Linked DNA regions of Thermosynechococcus vestitus BP-1. The main gene of each other region encodes a partner of the protein of the gene in region 2 in a complex. Each region holds a gene or a part of one and is shown on either strand. Other genes may lie near its edges. A codon is read from its position in the direction of its gene.

What was found. Proteins that work in one complex are often made in the same cells at the same time.
Region 1: the proteins of TLL_RS06525 (region 2) and ndhK are in contact, whole or in part, in a cryo-EM structure (PDB 6KHJ), measured with the Thermosynechococcus vestitus proteins. Residues at the interface, in WP_011057128.1 of Thermosynechococcus vestitus: Pro17 (codon at 4,326), His18 (codon at 4,323), His19 (codon at 4,320), Pro20 (codon at 4,317), Ser21 (codon at 4,314), Met22 (codon at 4,311), Val25 (codon at 4,302), Arg27 (codon at 4,296), Met29 (codon at 4,290), Thr31 (codon at 4,284), Ile38 (codon at 4,263), Asp39 (codon at 4,260), Cys40 (codon at 4,257), Glu41 (codon at 4,254), Pro42 (codon at 4,251), Val43 (codon at 4,248), Ile44 (codon at 4,245), Gly45 (codon at 4,242), Tyr46 (codon at 4,239), Leu47 (codon at 4,236), His48 (codon at 4,233), Arg49 (codon at 4,230), Gly50 (codon at 4,227), Met51 (codon at 4,224), Lys53 (codon at 4,218), Ile54 (codon at 4,215), Asn57 (codon at 4,206), Arg58 (codon at 4,203), Pro65 (codon at 4,182), Tyr66 (codon at 4,179); in WP_011056552.1 of Thermosynechococcus vestitus: Leu46 (codon at 4,127), Met47 (codon at 4,124), Tyr48 (codon at 4,121), Thr50 (codon at 4,115), Ala51 (codon at 4,112), Cys52 (codon at 4,109), Phe54 (codon at 4,103), Ile55 (codon at 4,100), Glu56 (codon at 4,097), Ala58 (codon at 4,091), Ala59 (codon at 4,088), Ile61 (codon at 4,082), Gly62 (codon at 4,079), Ser63 (codon at 4,076), Arg64 (codon at 4,073), Phe65 (codon at 4,070), Asn76 (codon at 4,037), Pro78 (codon at 4,031), Thr89 (codon at 3,998), Thr91 (codon at 3,992), Lys93 (codon at 3,986), Met94 (codon at 3,983), Ala97 (codon at 3,974), Leu101 (codon at 3,962), Met123 (codon at 3,896), Phe124 (codon at 3,893), Ser126 (codon at 3,887), Asp127 (codon at 3,884), Ser128 (codon at 3,881), Tyr129 (codon at 3,878).

What each region holds. Positions count from the first base shown.
Region 1 is NC_004113.1:720,935-728,426, reverse strand. Bases 2,406-5,326 are described here. They hold ndhK (photosynthetic/respiratory NAD(P)H-quinone oxidoreductase subunit K), read right to left. Parts: upstream 4,263-5,326; coding sequence 3,549-4,262; downstream 2,406-3,548. Other genes in these bases: TLL_RS03580 (isoaspartyl peptidase/L-asparaginase), read right to left, coding at 4,383-5,309; ndhL (photosynthetic/respiratory NAD(P)H-quinone oxidoreductase subunit L), read right to left, coding at 3,280-3,510; TLL_RS03595 (DUF3007 family protein), read right to left, coding at 2,942-3,274; malQ (4-alpha-glucanotransferase), read right to left, coding at 2,406-2,916. Outside these bases: TLL_RS03605 (pentapeptide repeat-containing protein), read left to right, coding at 14-1,363; more of malQ, read right to left, coding at 1,360-2,405; TLL_RS03575 (hypothetical protein), read right to left, coding at 5,380-6,555. UniProt on the Escherichia coli protein: NDH-1 shuttles electrons from NADH, via FMN and iron-sulfur (Fe-S) centers, to quinones in the respiratory chain. The immediate electron acceptor for the enzyme in this species is ubiquinone.
Region 2 is NC_004113.1:1,336,087-1,343,451, reverse strand. What follows is about bases 2,283-5,076. They hold TLL_RS06525 (NAD(P)H-quinone oxidoreductase subunit H), read right to left. Parts: upstream 4,375-5,076; coding sequence 3,190-4,374; downstream 2,283-3,189. Other genes in these bases: TLL_RS06520 (glucose-1-phosphate adenylyltransferase), read right to left, coding at 4,463-5,076; TLL_RS06530 (peroxiredoxin-like family protein), read right to left, coding at 2,570-3,160; TLL_RS06540 (DUF697 domain-containing protein), read right to left, coding at 2,283-2,395. Outside these bases: TLL_RS06545 (FGGY-family carbohydrate kinase), read left to right, coding at 1-1,053; more of TLL_RS06540, read right to left, coding at 1,007-2,282; more of TLL_RS06520, read right to left, coding at 5,077-5,752; TLL_RS06515 (hypothetical protein), read left to right, coding at 5,896-6,099; psbV (photosystem II cytochrome c-550), read left to right, coding at 6,121-6,612; photosystem II cytochrome PsbV2, read left to right, coding at 6,643-7,170; cytochrome c6 PetJ, read left to right, coding at 7,270-7,365.

The DNA.
Region 1 (7,492 bases), 620 kb from region 2 along the record:
CCCGTTTTTTTTGATGAATCCCCAAGAGTTGTTAAAGCGCTACGCCAGCGGTGAACGGGACTTTAACCGTGCCAGTTTGACAAATGGCGAGTTTATCAACGCTGATCTACGGGGGATTATTCTCTCCCGTGCCGACATGGAGTGGGTCAACCTGAGCGGTGCAAATCTCAGTGGCGCCGTGCTGTGTGGCGCAGAAATCATCAATGCCATGCTCATCAAAGCAGAATTGGTGGATGCCAACCTCGCTGGCGCAAACTTGAGTCGTAGCGATCTTAGTTGGGCAAACCTGACACGAGCTAATCTCAGCCGCGCTGAATTGAGTGAAACTACACTGCGGGGAACAGTCCTTCAGGGGGCAAACCTTTCCCGTGTGGATTTAGCCAATGCGGATCTGCGGGGATTGCCCCTGGACGGCGTTAACCTTTCAGGAGCAAATTTACAGGGCGCCAATTTACATGGAACAGAGCTAAAGCAGGCAAACCTGACCCGTGTGGATTTAATTCAGGCCGATGTTAGCAATGCCAATCTCAGTGGCGCGAACCTCAGCGGTGCCAATCTGAGTGGTGCTAATTTAACAGCGGCAAATCTTACCGGTGCCAATCTCAGTCGCGTTGATCTCACGGAAGTCAAGCTCACCGCAGCCAACCTTGCTCAGGCCAACCTTGTCGGCGCCGAACTGGCAAAGGCGGATTTGTCGTCCCTAGAGCTATCGGATGTCAACCTCAGTGGTGCCAATCTTAGTGGCGCGAACCTGAGTCATACCAACCTGAGCCGTGCGGATCTCAGTGGGGCAAATTTGCGGGGCGCCAACCTCAGCCATGCCAAACTGGTGGGCACCAATCTGCGGGGAGCGAATCTCGAAGGGGCAAATTTGCAGGGGGCATTGCTGGATCATGCGGATTTGAGTCAAACGGATCTACGCAGTGCCAATCTCAGTGGCCTAGTCTTTAATGGGGTGAAGTTGCGGGGGGCTAATCTCAGCGGTGCCAATCTCCGCGAGGTGGAGTTAACGGAAGCTAACTTTAGCCGTGCTGACTTGGTAGAAGCCAATCTCAGCCGCGCCCGCTTGGTGGGAGCCAACCTGAGTCGGGCGACCCTCTCCGAAGCAAACCTGAGCCGCGCCCGCTTGGTGGGAGCCAACCTGAGCCGGGCAACCTTTAGCGGCACCTTCCTGGGAACCGTAGATCTCAGCGGTGTTAACTTGAGTGGGGCAGACTTAGGGGATGCTAACCTCTCAGGCTCTAACCTGTCGCGAGCCGATTTGACGCGAGCCAACCTGACTGCTGCGGATATGAGTGGTGCCAATCTGAGTGAAGTGGATTTGCGGGGCACGATTATGCCCGATGGCCGACGGCGATCTTAGGGCTGCTTCTCCATTCCGAGGGTTCCTGCCTCGGCTTCACCAGGCTGAGGTCTGGGGGGCGCTTGACGGCCAAAGAGGTGCACCAGGTGCCTCAAATGAGCGGCAAGTTCAGGGGTGAGTTGCCCAGGAGTCAGCCGCCACGCCCAGTTGCCTTGGTCAGTACCGGGAAAATTCATGCGGGCATGGCTATCGAGGCCGAGCAGGTCTTGAACGGGAATAATGGCTTGGTTGGCAACGGTTCCCAAGGCCATGCGAATCAAGGCCCAGTGGGGCTCGCTGGGGGTATAGCCCAAATAGTCAATAAAACGCTGCCGTTCCCAGTTACTGAGGTTACGATACCAGCCCACAGTTGTGTCGTTGTCGTGGGTGCCGGTATACACCACACAGTTGCGCTCTTGATTAAAGGGCAAAAACGGATTATCCGAACCACCGCCAAAGGCAAACTGGAGAATTTTCATCCCCGGAAACTGAAACTGATCCCGCAGGGCAATGACATCGGGGGTAATATCCCCCAAATCCTCCGCTAGAATAGGCAGTCGTCCCAAGGCCGCTTGCAAAGCTTCGAAGAAGGCAGCACCAGGACCTGGTTGCCATTGGCCGTTGACAGCTGTTTTCTCCCCTTCCGGCACTTGCCAGTAGGCCTGAAAGCCACGAAAGTGATCGACACGGATAATGTCCACATAGGCGAGGAGGGCACGGAAGCGCTCAATCCACCAAGAGTAGCCATCGGCCGCAAGGGCTTTCCAGTTGTAAATGGGATTGCCCCAGAGTTGTCCTGTAGCACTGAAGTAATCCGGGGGCACACCGGCCATCAGGGCAGCGGCACCGGTTTCTGGATTCAGCTCAAAAAATTGGGGAAAGGCCCAAACATCTACACTGTCGTGGGCAACGTAAATGGGAATATCACCGATAATTTGAATCCCCTGTTGGTTGGCGGCCTCCTTGAGGGCGTGCCACTGCTGGTAAAAGAGAAATTGCTGAAATTCGTACTCAAAAATGCGGTCTTTGAGAACCACTTGGATAGCGGCAAGGGCGGTGGGCTCGCGATCGCGCAAAGGAGCGGGCCATTCATACCACGGCTGTCCCTGGTGGTGGTCCTTAATTGCCATAAAGAGGGCATAGTTGGGCAGCCAGTAGTGGGCAAGGGCTTGGAAGTCCCGGAAGGCCTGCCAGTCTCCTGGGGTAGCCTGACTCTGGAAACGTTGCGCCGCCAGGCGTAGGAGCGGCAGCTTCTGGCTAATCACAGCGTCGAAATCCACGCGATCGCGATTCTCAAGGGTAATCTGCCCTAGATCCGCCTCCGTTAACCAACCCGCTTTTGCGACTTCCTCCAAGCTAATCAGCAGTGGGTTACCCGCCATAGCCGAATAGCACATATAGGGGGAATTGCCAAAGCCGGTGGGGCCTAGGGGCAGCACCTGCCAGTACTGCTGATCACTGGCCACTAAAAATTCCAAGAACTCACGGGCAGCGGTACCCAACTCACCAATGCCGTGACCGCCGGGAAGGGAGGTGGGATGGAGCAGTAAACCACAGGAGCGGGGAAAGTGCATTGTCAAGCCATCGGGGAAACTGGAGCTAATTATCCCCCAATTCCGGATCAGCCGTAGCGTTGGTTTCCGCGAGAATTTCAGCTTCGAGGGCCGCTAGCTCCTCCGGTGACATCCGTGCTAAGCGATCGCGCAGAAGTGCCTCTTCATAGTCTTTGAGTTGTTGGTGATAGGTCATCCGACCCGTAAAAACCCGCAGTAGGTAAGTGGAGAGCCAGCCAAGAATCCCCAAGACAAAAATCGCCTGACTCCAAACCCCCGCCTGCAGTGGCTCAAGCCCAACCATCCGCAACAGGAGGTAGACCAAGCCACCACCAAAGAAAACACCAACACCAATTCCTAGAACATCAATGCGGCGCATAGCACCTAGGAATTGAGGGAGCGCGGCTGTGGACGAAAGTTAATAAAGGGTGCAAGCAGCAGTAATCCCGGAAAAAAGAAAGTTACTAGAAAGTACATAAATGCCCGCTCAAAGGAGCTAGCCACATACCAGCGCGCATTCAAATAGGCATAGACAATCGCTGGCACCACCAGCAGATACAGCCCTGCCAAGGCCCCATAGACACCAAGAACTAAAAGCTCTGTTGAAACTGCCATTGCTTGCTACCTCTTTACCAAGAAGGACTGAATTGGAATTATTCTGCAACACTGGTGGTTTCGCTCACCGCTTCTCCAAGGGCAGGAACGGCTATTCCCATGGCTGCCGCAAGGGCAGGGGGAGGCGCTTGCCGACTAGGCGCATTGAGATATTGGCCAGTGAGAATGGGCGGCACGGGTTTCATTTTGTGCTTGGCGGTAAAGAGGCGGTGGGTTTGGGCAAGGTTACCCCGCTCATTGATATGTTCGTTGGCAATTTTCTTGCGCAGCTTGACGATGGCATCCATGATTGCCTCTGGACGGGGTGGGCAGCCAGGCAAATAGACATCTACGGGAATCAGCTTGTCCACACCACGCACAGCGGAATAAGAATCAGAGCTAAACATGCCCCCTGTGATCGTGCAGGCACCCATGGCAATGACGTACTTGGGGCTGGGCATTTGCTCGTAAAGGCGGACCAGAGCCGGTGCCATCTTCATCGTGATTGTGCCGGAGGTGATGATCAAATCTGCCTGCCGGGGACTGTTGCGGGGCACCAAGCCAAAGCGATCGAAATCGAAGCGCGAGCCAATCATGGCAGCAAACTCAATGAAGCAACAGGCAGTGCCATACATAAGCGGCCAGAGGCTCGATAGCCGTGCCCAGTCATAGACATCGTTGAGGGATGTGAGGATGATATTCTCAGCAAGTTCTTGGGGAACTTCAGGACGGGCGATGGGATTAAGAATGGCAGGCGAGGTCGTATTGGTCATAGGGTTCCCTCAAGGGACATCGGCCAAATGTAAAAACACTTAAGATTATAGGCGTTTGCTCCAGCGGATGCACCTAATTGAATGTGGCGAGCAATAAAAAAACTTGACATCAAGGATAAATTATTTTTGACTGCCCACCTGTAGCCCCGGTGGTAACTCCAAGGTATCGCCAATGGCCGTGCCATTCCAGTAGGCCGCAAGGAGAACATCACAGGTCTTACCCCAGGCGATCGCCCCCTGACGATCCAAGCCAATGGCGCCAAAATCCCGTTGCCGACGGGCAGCTTCCCGGAAGGATTTTTCAAAGGCCGCCTCTAGGGACAGGCCATCGGTTACTCGCACCACAATCCGCGCGGCCAGCGCCTCATCGAGAATGTCTTCACCAATGCCTGTACAACTGACCGCTGCTAAGCTGTTGGCATAGTTTCCCGCTGGGGTTGCAGAGTCACTCACCCGCCCAATACGCTCAAAACCTTTGCCGCCAGTGGAAGTCCCCACAGCCAAGTGTCCCTGCTGATCTAAAACCACCACACCAACCGTGCCCCGTCTTGCCCCTTCGGCCACCACCCTCGCCATTGATTTTGAGAAATTGCCCTTGCGTTCCTCGAGCCACTCGTAGAGTCGCTGATCCGTTAGGGGTTGATACACAGGCAGCTGCAATTCACGGGCCAACTCTGCTGCCCCCACATCCGACAGAACGCGATCGGGGCACTGTTGTAGCCAGTGGGCCAGATCAATGGGATTTTTTACCCGCGAGACGTTGATGACACCACTAAAGCACTGCCGCTGCCCATCCATTAGAGAGGCGCTCATGCGAATCTGCCCATCGGACTGCAGCACCGAGCCTGTGCCGGCATTAAAGCGCGGTTCATCCTCTAGGAGCCGACACCCCAAAACCACTGCCTCAATCGCCGTTGCCCCTTCTTTGAGGGCCTGAACCACTTGGGTAACAATGCCATGGAGGGATTGGCGGACAGGAATGAGACCACCTTTGTCTTGGAGTGAACTGCCAGCGCCGCCATGGAGAATAACAGTGGGTTGGGGCATCCTCAATCCTAGAAATTCAGTAGTGTTCTAGCTCCAGGATACCCTGTGGCAATAGCCTGAATCTACTGCTTTAAGCCACCACAGCAGTTGCCAGAACCTCCTCCTCCTCGGTTGCCGCAGCTGCTGTATCTTCAGCATTCAGGAGGGTTTGTAGTTCTTGGATAGCTTGCTGGGTAGTTTCTACTTGACTGAGGAGCGATCGCGCGATTTTTTCGCCAGAGGCGGTGGACTGCACCACTTCGCGGATGTGATGGCGAAAATGATTGGCCATTTCCTCCACCTGCTGGTTGGCAACAACCACTTGGTTGGCCAGTTTGTTAATGGCCTCGACAATAATATCGAAGCCCGGCGTCCGCTGGCCACTGCGACTGGCAATCAACCCCGCTTGCACCGCAATGTGCTTCACCTGACGGGTAATCTCAGCAATTTGATGGGTGGCTTGGTCAATAATTTCCACGTCCTGTTTCAGGCGTTCGCTGAGACGATATACCTCCGCGGTGTGGCGGCTAATTTGGTTAACTCCCGTGAAGGTTTCCTGAAAGGCTTTTTGGCCACGCTCTGAGAGCACTTGGCTGATGGAGATGAACCGTTGGTTCAGTTGAGCAATCCGCTCTGCTTGCTCACGGACAGAGCGCTCCTGCTGCTCTAGGGCTTCATTCATCTGCTGGGCGCGGGTGAGCTGGCTTTCCAGGCGCTTGGCGTAGTCCTGGTTGCGCTCTTTTTCCAGTTTTAGGCTCTCAAGGATGTGCTGGGTGTGGAGGTGCTGCTGCTGAATAAAAAGATTTTTCCTACTCAGGACTTGAGCCTGGGCAATGAGGACGACCCGCATATCCACCAACACCAGTTGCTTACCCCTGCGCACGACAATGGGTTCATAGACAAAGGCAGGGGGGCGATTCAAGGCCTGCTCCACGGCTTCTTCGACGGGAGTGCGTGCCATCAAGACAAGGGGAGGAACTTTGGGGTTGGCAATTTCCGGCAATAACTTAATCGGGCGCGGCAAGTATAGATCTCGGCCAAATTGCTGACTCATGCGCTCAAAAAACTTGACCTTGGAGATCATGCCGATGACGCGATCGCCTGCCACCACCAACACCCCTGGTAGGTCAGGGTCACGTTGAAATTGATCGGCAACGTCTTTAGCAATGGTCTCCGGCGAAACCTGATAAGAAAAATAGGGCAGGTCTGCTAAGGTGGTGGCTGCGGCAAGCTGAAGGTTAGATGTCGCCTTCAGGGTCTCATTCATTTGCGTGTCCCCCCGGAATGAGCATCGAATTGAATTGCTTGAGAGCGGCAAGTGTACTTACGCTTGATGCACCTGTCTAATTATGTCGAATTCAGCCTAGGAGAGTATTATTTTTTGGTTATCTTTTGGTTAAGGTTTGCCATGATGGATTTAAAAAATGCCTTAGATTTCAATGAGGGCATCAGCGGATGCCTGAATGACTCGGAAAAGGTGGGTTTTACCAGTAATTGTAATCTGAAATACAGTTGACATTTTCCCGATCTATGAATTTTCAAAATACCACCGCTCTACCTCCCGTTGAATGGCGGCGATTTCCAAGGGACTCAATTTCTCCAGATTTTTAAGGGCAATGGCCATGCGTCCTTGCTGACTCAGGACTGTGCGATGGCGTGCTAGAAAATGCCAATAAAAAAAGTTAAAGGGGCAAGCGCGATCGCCCACGCGTTGCTTTGGATCATAGGCACATCCTTGGCAATAATTACTCATGCGCTGAATGTAGTTAGCGGAGGCGGCATAGGGTTTGGAGGCCAAGCGTCCGCCATCGGCAAATAAGCCCATTCCCAAGACATTGGTTTGCATTACCAATCATAGGCGTCAATAAAGACACTGTGGAACCAGTTTTCCACCTCCTGAGGCGCTAAGCCAGTGATGAGAGCAAAGTTGGCCAGGATCATCAGCCGCTGAATGTGATGGGCATAGCCAGTGCACTCAATTTGCTTGAGAACGTGGCGCAGGCAGCTCATTGTAGCGCGATCGCTCTGCCAAAAGAAAGCCGGCAGAGGTTGGTGGTGCTGCAAGAAGTTTTGCTGACAGTAGTCGGCACCGAGGTAGTGATAAAGGCCATACATATACTCGCGCCAGCCAAGAATTTGGCGAATAAACCCCTCAACGCTATTGAGGGGGAGTTGCCCTTCACTGTAGGCCCCTAAGGCCGCAT
Region 2 (7,365 bases):
CTCTGTGATGCTCAGGGGCAGCCCTCCTCACCCGTCCTTTTGTACAACGACGATCGCGCCCAAGATCATCTTCAACGGTTGCGGCAGATTGTAGCCGCAGATCACCTTGTCCTTAGTGCCACCAGTAGTCTGGTCAAGTTGTTGTGGCTCCAGACCCACTATGCCACTGCCAATGTCGTTTTCCTACACCAAGCTGACTGGCTAGCCTTCTTACTTCACGGTCAACTGGGGATTTCCGACTGGCACAATGCCCTGAAGTTGGGCTATGACCCAGCAAAGGAAGCCTACCCCGACTGGTTCAGCCACCCCATACTTGCACCCTTGCAGCCCCTGCTGCCCCAGGTCGTTCCCCCGGGGACGGTTGTGGGAGAGGTGACAGCCACTGATTTAGGCTTGTCTCCAGAGTGTCAGGTGTGTGCGGGGACGACCGATAGCATTGCCGCCTTCTTGGCTAGTGGTGCCTCTGAGGTGGGTGAAGCGGTGACCTCCTTGGGCTCAACCCTTGTGCTGAAGCTTTTGAGTACCTCTAGGGTAGAGGATTTGACAGCAGGCATCTATAGTCATCGCTTGGGCGATCGCTGGCTAGTGGGGGGCGCGTCCAACTGCGGTGCGGCAATTTTAGCCCAGTTTTTTACCCCAGAGGAACTCGAACGCCTCAGTGTCCAAATAGATGTCAGTCAACCCACGGGTTTAGACTACTATCCCCTCCTCAAGCGGGGTGAGCGCTTTCCCATCAATGATCCTCACCTAGAGCCGCGCCTAGAACCCCGGCCCAACGACCCTCGCCTCTTTTTGCAGGGACTCCTTGAAAGTCTCAGTCGCATTGAAGCCCAAGGCTATGCCCAATTGCAGCGTTTGGGGGCCTCACCGCTGAAACAGGTCTGGACAGCGGGCGGGGGTGCCCGTAATCCAGCATGGTTAGCGCTGCGCCAGCAATACCTAGGGGTTCCGGTGGCCATTTCACCCCACACTGAGGCCGCCTATGGAACAGCGCGTCTGGCCCAACTCAACGGGGGTACAACTGCTCCTGAATTTCCAACTTCAGCCGATTGAGGATATGGCGCTGATCCAGTTGACTGAGGATTTGCTGAACAACCGTTTTTGGCCCTGCAGTCCCCCAGCCTGCACCGTTGGCAAAATAGGTTTTGGCCACTTGTCCCATCGTGTAGGAGGAAAAGCCCGCTATCCCCGCCTGGGTCATCGCCACCGATAAATAAGGGCCAAGGGCAATGCCACCGCTCATTGGCGTCGCCAATCCTAAAAGTCCCTTGAGGGAACTCAGTCCCAAATTAACGGCAAATTCCCCTAAACTAATGCTGCCCATGGCAAGGGCAATCGTTTGGAGCAGTTCTTTGGCCCCTGCTTCTGTGAGTTCAATGTCGTAGAGGCGCGAGAGCAGTTGAATCGTCGTCAAGTCAATGACCGCACTGCTGACCATATCGAGAACGGTGACTGGGTTGAGGGCGATCGCCAGCGCCTTAGCAACAGCCCCTTTCCAAATCAGTTGGTTGGCCTCCTGATCCCGCAGTTCCAGCTTGTAGCGGGCCAATTCTTCACTCACTCGATTGGCAAAGAGCATTGAATTGAGAGCAATCAGAGCTTTCCCTTCCCGCCCTAGGACCTCCAAGATTTTCCGTTTGAGGGATTCCACTTGGGGAGGACCGACCGTCATTTTCACCTGTACCCGTCCTTGGCTATCCCGCTGCACCTGGGGCACAAGGGGTGCTGCCGCCACCATGACAATTTCTTCGGGGGAGAGGAGTTCCTTGACGCGCTCATCGCGGATTTTGGCATAGATGGCCGCGCGATCGGCCTCTGGATACTGATCCACCTTGTTAAAGACCAGAATCATTGGCTTGCCGGCTTGCCGCAACTCGCTAAGGGCTTGGTATTCAAGACGGGTCAAGTCCCCGGCAATGACAAAGAGGATCAAATCCGCTTGGGCAGCCACCTGCCGTGCCAGTTGCTCGCGGGCGGCACCATTGACTTCATCTAACCCCGGTGTATCAATCAGGCGAATGGGATTGCCCCGCTGGGCCTCAGAGATTTGCCAAAGGGCACTGGCTTCCTCTTGGGTAACGCCATGAATGGGTCCAGTGGCAAAGTAGGGTTCCCCGAGCAGCGCATTGAGCAGGGAGGACTTTCCCCGCCCCACCATGCCAAAGACAGCAATTTGCACCACCCCATGGTGGAGCTTGTCGAGCATGGCTTCGAGGTCGGCGATCGCCCGCCGGAGGGAGGCTTTTCCGGTGCCCGTGGCTTTGCACTCCCACAGCAATTTTTCCAGAGCAGTCTTGGCTGCTTCATAGCTAAGGGCGCTTTGGTAGTCCTCAAGGTCATCAATGGTCCCTTGAAGCTCCGTCAGGAGAGAATGCGCGGGCGATCGCTCTATCACAGACGCAATACTGACATTACAAAGACGTTACAGATATTTGCCTTTTATTCTAAGGCCGAGGACGGGACTGGTGCGATTTGAACGCACGGCCTAGCGCTTAGGAGGCGCTCGCTCTATCCGACTGAGCTACAGCCCCAAAGGGATACCTTCTATCCTAGCGAGTTTCGATCGCCCCTAGGCTGCTGTCGTTACTGTTGCCCCCTGAGCTAAAGCGTCAATTTCCTGAAACAGGCGCTCTAGGGGAGCATTGGGTTCTAAAAACGAGAAGAGATGCTTGTAGTGGAGCTTGCCTTCCTGGTCAATGAGAAACTGGGCCGGCAACGGTGCCCCCAAGGCTTGACCCGTGCGGTATTTGCGAAAGACTTGGCAACTGGGGTCATAGAGCAGGGGCATCTTTAGGGCCATATCCGCCTTGACCTTCTCACTTTGCTGGGCATCGGTACTGGTGACCACGAGAACAGCCACGCCCTTGCCTTGAAAGGTTTCATGGTTTTCATTCAAGGTCTTGAGATAGGGGTAGCACAGCGGGCAGTATTGATGCGCTGTGAAGATACGGGTAAACACCAACAGGAGTGGCTGCTTTTTCCACTCATTTGAAAGGCGAACGCGGTCACTTAGCCCGACACCAGGTAGCGCCACGTCTGGAACCAGCGCCCCCCGCTTCAGTTCATTTTGGGGGGGCAGTGGCCAGGCATTTTGCCAAAACCGCTCATTAAAGAGGCCACTGAAGTTGGTGGAGGTCAGGAACGGTAATTGAACAGCCATAGCTTCCTCGCCGGTGGCTTGACAGGTGCCTAGCGATCGACGGATCCCATAATCACATCGATACTGCCAAGGATAGCAACAATATCGGCCACTTTCATCCCCTTCAGCAATTGGGGCAGCACTTGCAGGTTATTGAAATCCGGTGGACGAATCTTCCAGCGCCAAGGGAAGACGTTGTCATCTCCAATGAGATAAATGCCCAGCTCCCCTTTGCCCGATTCAACCCGCACATAGTGCTCCCCCTTAGGAATTTTGAAGGTGGGAGACAGCTTCTTGCCAATGTACTGATAGTCAAAGCCGTTCCACTCTGATTTGGCACCCTCAAGCATCCGTTTAGCTTCTAGGTTTTCGTAGGGGCCACCGGGCAGGCCATCCAAGGCCTGGCGAATGATCTTCACCGATTCGCGCATTTCCTGAATACGGACAATGTAGCGAGCAAGGCAATCGCCTTCAGTGGCCACAGGGACATCCCAGTCAAAATCGTCATAGCACTCGTAGTGGTCCACCTTGCGCAGATCCCACTTCACACCAGATGCCCGCAGCATCGGCCCCGATAGCCCCCAGTTAATGGCCTCCTCACGGCTAATTTTGCCCACCCCTTGTAGACGACGCACAAAGATGGGGTTGTTGGTGATCAGGCGCTCGTACTCATCAACTTTGGGTAGGAAGTAGTCGCAAAAGTCACGGCATTTCGTTACCCAGCCATAGGTGAGGTCGGCGGCCACTCCCCCGATGCGGAAGTAGTTGTTGTTGATGAAGCGCATCCCTGTGGCGGCTTCAAAGAGATCGTAGATGTACTCCCGCTCGCGAAAGATATAGAAAAAGGGCGTCTGGGCACCCACGTCCGCCAAGAAGGGGCCTAACCACAGGAGGTGATTGGCAATGCGGTTCAACTCCAGCATGATCACGCGGATATAGCTGGCGCGTTTGGGCACAGGAATCCCCGCCAATTTTTCTGGCGCATTAACGGTGACCGCTTCGTTAAACATTCCTGCGGCATAGTCCCAACGACTGACGTAGGGAATGAACATGATGTTAGTGCGGTTTTCGGCAATTTTCTCCATACCGCGATGGAGGTAGCCAATCACCGGCTCGCAGTCAATCACATCTTCGCCATCAAGGGTCACCATTAATCGCAACACCCCGTGCATTGAGGGATGGTGCGGCCCCATGTTGATGACCATGGGTTCAGTGCGAGTCTCTATCTTGGGCATAGATGGCAGTTCCGCTAGAGGGTTGGAGGCTTACTGTTGATATGCTACACAGGTTTTCAGCGCTTGCCAATTCAAATTTGCTTATGGCTTAGATAATGGTGCCGTCGGGAATCACGGCATTTTTGATGATGACAACCACACCGCTGCGAATATAGAATCCCTGATCCTCTCGATTGGATTCTTCAACGTTATCTTTGTTGATGATTTTGACATCGCGGCCAATGCAGGCATTTTTATCCACAATTGCCCGGCGAATGACACTGTTGGCCCCAATGCCGATGGGGATTTTATGTTGCAGCCGTAGCTGGCTGCGCTGAGCTGAGTCTTGGTAGTAGTCTGCCCCCATCAGCAGGGAGTGATCAATGACACAGCCGGATTCCACCCGCGATCGCACGCCCAAGACCGAGCGGTGAACTTGGCATTCCTTGAGGATACAGCCCTCACTAATGATGGACTCCGTGATGGTGGAACTGAGAATCTTACTGGGGGGCAAATAGCGGGGACGGGTATAGATGGGGGCGTTTTCATCGTAGAAGCTAAAGGGCGGCTGCGGCTGTTGGGTGAGGGCAAGGTTGGCTTCGTAGAAGGAGCCAATGGTGCCAATATCTTCCCAATAGCCATTGAAAAGATAGGTTTGGACAAGGTGGGAACGGGCTGCAGCGGGGATGATTTCTTTGCCAAAGTCCGTGGCATCGGCCATCTGCTGCAAAAGGTCAATGAGGACTTGCCGCTTGAAGACATAAATCCCCATCGAGGCAATGTAGGGTTTGCGATGGGCTTCCTCGATGGTTAGGCCATAGCGGGTTGTGTCCACTCGCATATCCCGGAGGGCATCCCCGGTGGGCTTCTCGCGAAAGTCAGTTACTCGCCCCGTACCATCCACCTTAAGGAGGCCAAAACCAGAGGCGGCCTTTTCCTCCACCGGCAGAACGGAAAGGGTAACATCGGCGCCGGTGTCGCGGTGGCGTTGGACAAACAGGCGATAGTCCATGCGGTAGAGGTGATCTCCTGAAAGAATCAGGTATTCATCCACATCCCAGTCCGCCAACAGCCACAGGTATTGACGTACCGCATCAGCCGTGCCCTGAAACCAGTTGGGATTTTCGGGGGTTTGTTGGGCGGCCAAAACTTCGACAAAGCCGCCCGTCAGGCCGGGAAAGGTGTAGGTACGGGCAATGTGACGATTGAGGGAGGCCGAGTTGAATTGGGTAAGGACGTAAATGTTATGGATTTCGGAGTTGATGCAATTGCTCACCGGAATATCAATGAGGCGATATTTTCCAGCAAGGGGAACCGCAGGCTTAGCGCGACGCTTGGTCAAGGGATACAGACGTGTTCCGGCACCGCCCCCAAGGATAATCGCCAGGACTCGTTTCATTGAAAACTCCATCTGAACGGCCACATGAACAGTGTACGCTGTGGTGGCACTTCATCTTTGCCAAGGGGCGCCTTTTGGTAAAGAAGCTACGCAATGGCATGATAATGATACTTGGTCGTTGATCCCAAGCGGGGAGTGGCAGCATGGGATTTGTGGACATCGCGATCGCGGATCTGGCGGCGGACTACGGCGTATCGGTCGAAACAGTCTGTGCGTGGTGCGATCGCTTGGGTATTCGCTATACCAGCCCCCAAACACGCTTGCCCCTTGAAGATGCCAAAGCAATTATTTTGGCCTTGACAACCCCTGCGCCCGTCAACGATCAACCAGACACACCGCAATCGTAAGACCTGCTTATTGGGAGAACTATGTTAAAAAAATGCGTTTGGCTTGCGGTCGCTCTCTGCCTCTGCCTCTGGCAATTCACCATGGGCACAGCACTGGCCGCCGAACTGACCCCTGAAGTCTTGACTGTCCCCCTCAACAGCGAGGGCAAAACGATTACGCTGACGGAAAAACAATACCTAGAGGGTAAGCGCCTCTTCCAGTATGCCTGTGCCTCCTGCCACGTGGGGGGGATCACGAAAACGAACCCCAGCTTGGATTTGCGTACGGAAACCCTTGCCCTAGCCACGCCGCCCCGGGATAACATTGAAGGCTTGGTGGACTACATGAAGAACCCCACCACCTACGATGGTGAGCAAGAAATTGCTGAGGTGCACCCCAGTCTGCGCAGTGCCGACATTTTTCCGAAAATGCGGAACTTGACGGAGAAGGATTTGGTGGCGATCGCCGGCCATATTCTCGTCGAGCCCAAAATCTTGGGTGATAAATGGGGCGGTGGCAAAGTGTATTACTAATGACTCGTAACAAGGATTTTCCCAACACCCATGTACCAACCTCACTTTTGGCAACGGTCTATCGGCTGGCTTTGCGGTGGTCTTTTGATTCTGCTGCTGGGCTGGACGATCGCGCCGGCAACGGCCCTGGCAGCTGCCGGGGTTGATAACTATGTGATCCAATACCTCAAGGTAACGGACACCGTAGAATTGCCCGTCAATGATCGCGGTGAAACCAAAACCTTTACAGCCGTGGACTTAACCCGTGGCAAGCGGCTCTTTGAGGAAAACTGCAAAAACTGCCATGTTGGTGGCAGTACGTTACCGAATCCTTTGGTGTCACTCTCTCTGAAGGATCTCAAGGGGGCAACGCCACCACGGGATACGATCGCCAGCCTTGTGGCTTTCCAGCGATCGCCGAAGTCCTACGATGGCAGCGAAGAGAGTTATTCCTGCCGCCGCGTGAGTGAGGACTGGTTGACGACGGAACAGCTTGAGACCTTAGCTGCCTTTATTTTGCGAGCGGCAGCCGTAGCCCCCGGTTGGGGCGTAGAAAGCTTTCCGGACAGTGCCCCCTAGGTTGGGAACTTTGCTACACTGACCTTTGGTGAATCTTGCACCCCTTAATTTTTCGGACTTGATCCATATCCTGACGCGTTCCATGAAAGGAGAACTCCGTTGAAAAAGCGATTCATTAGTGTTTGCGCGATCGCGATCGCGCTATTGGTCAGCCTCACCCCTGCGGCCTTAGCAGCAGATCTCGCCAACGGCGCC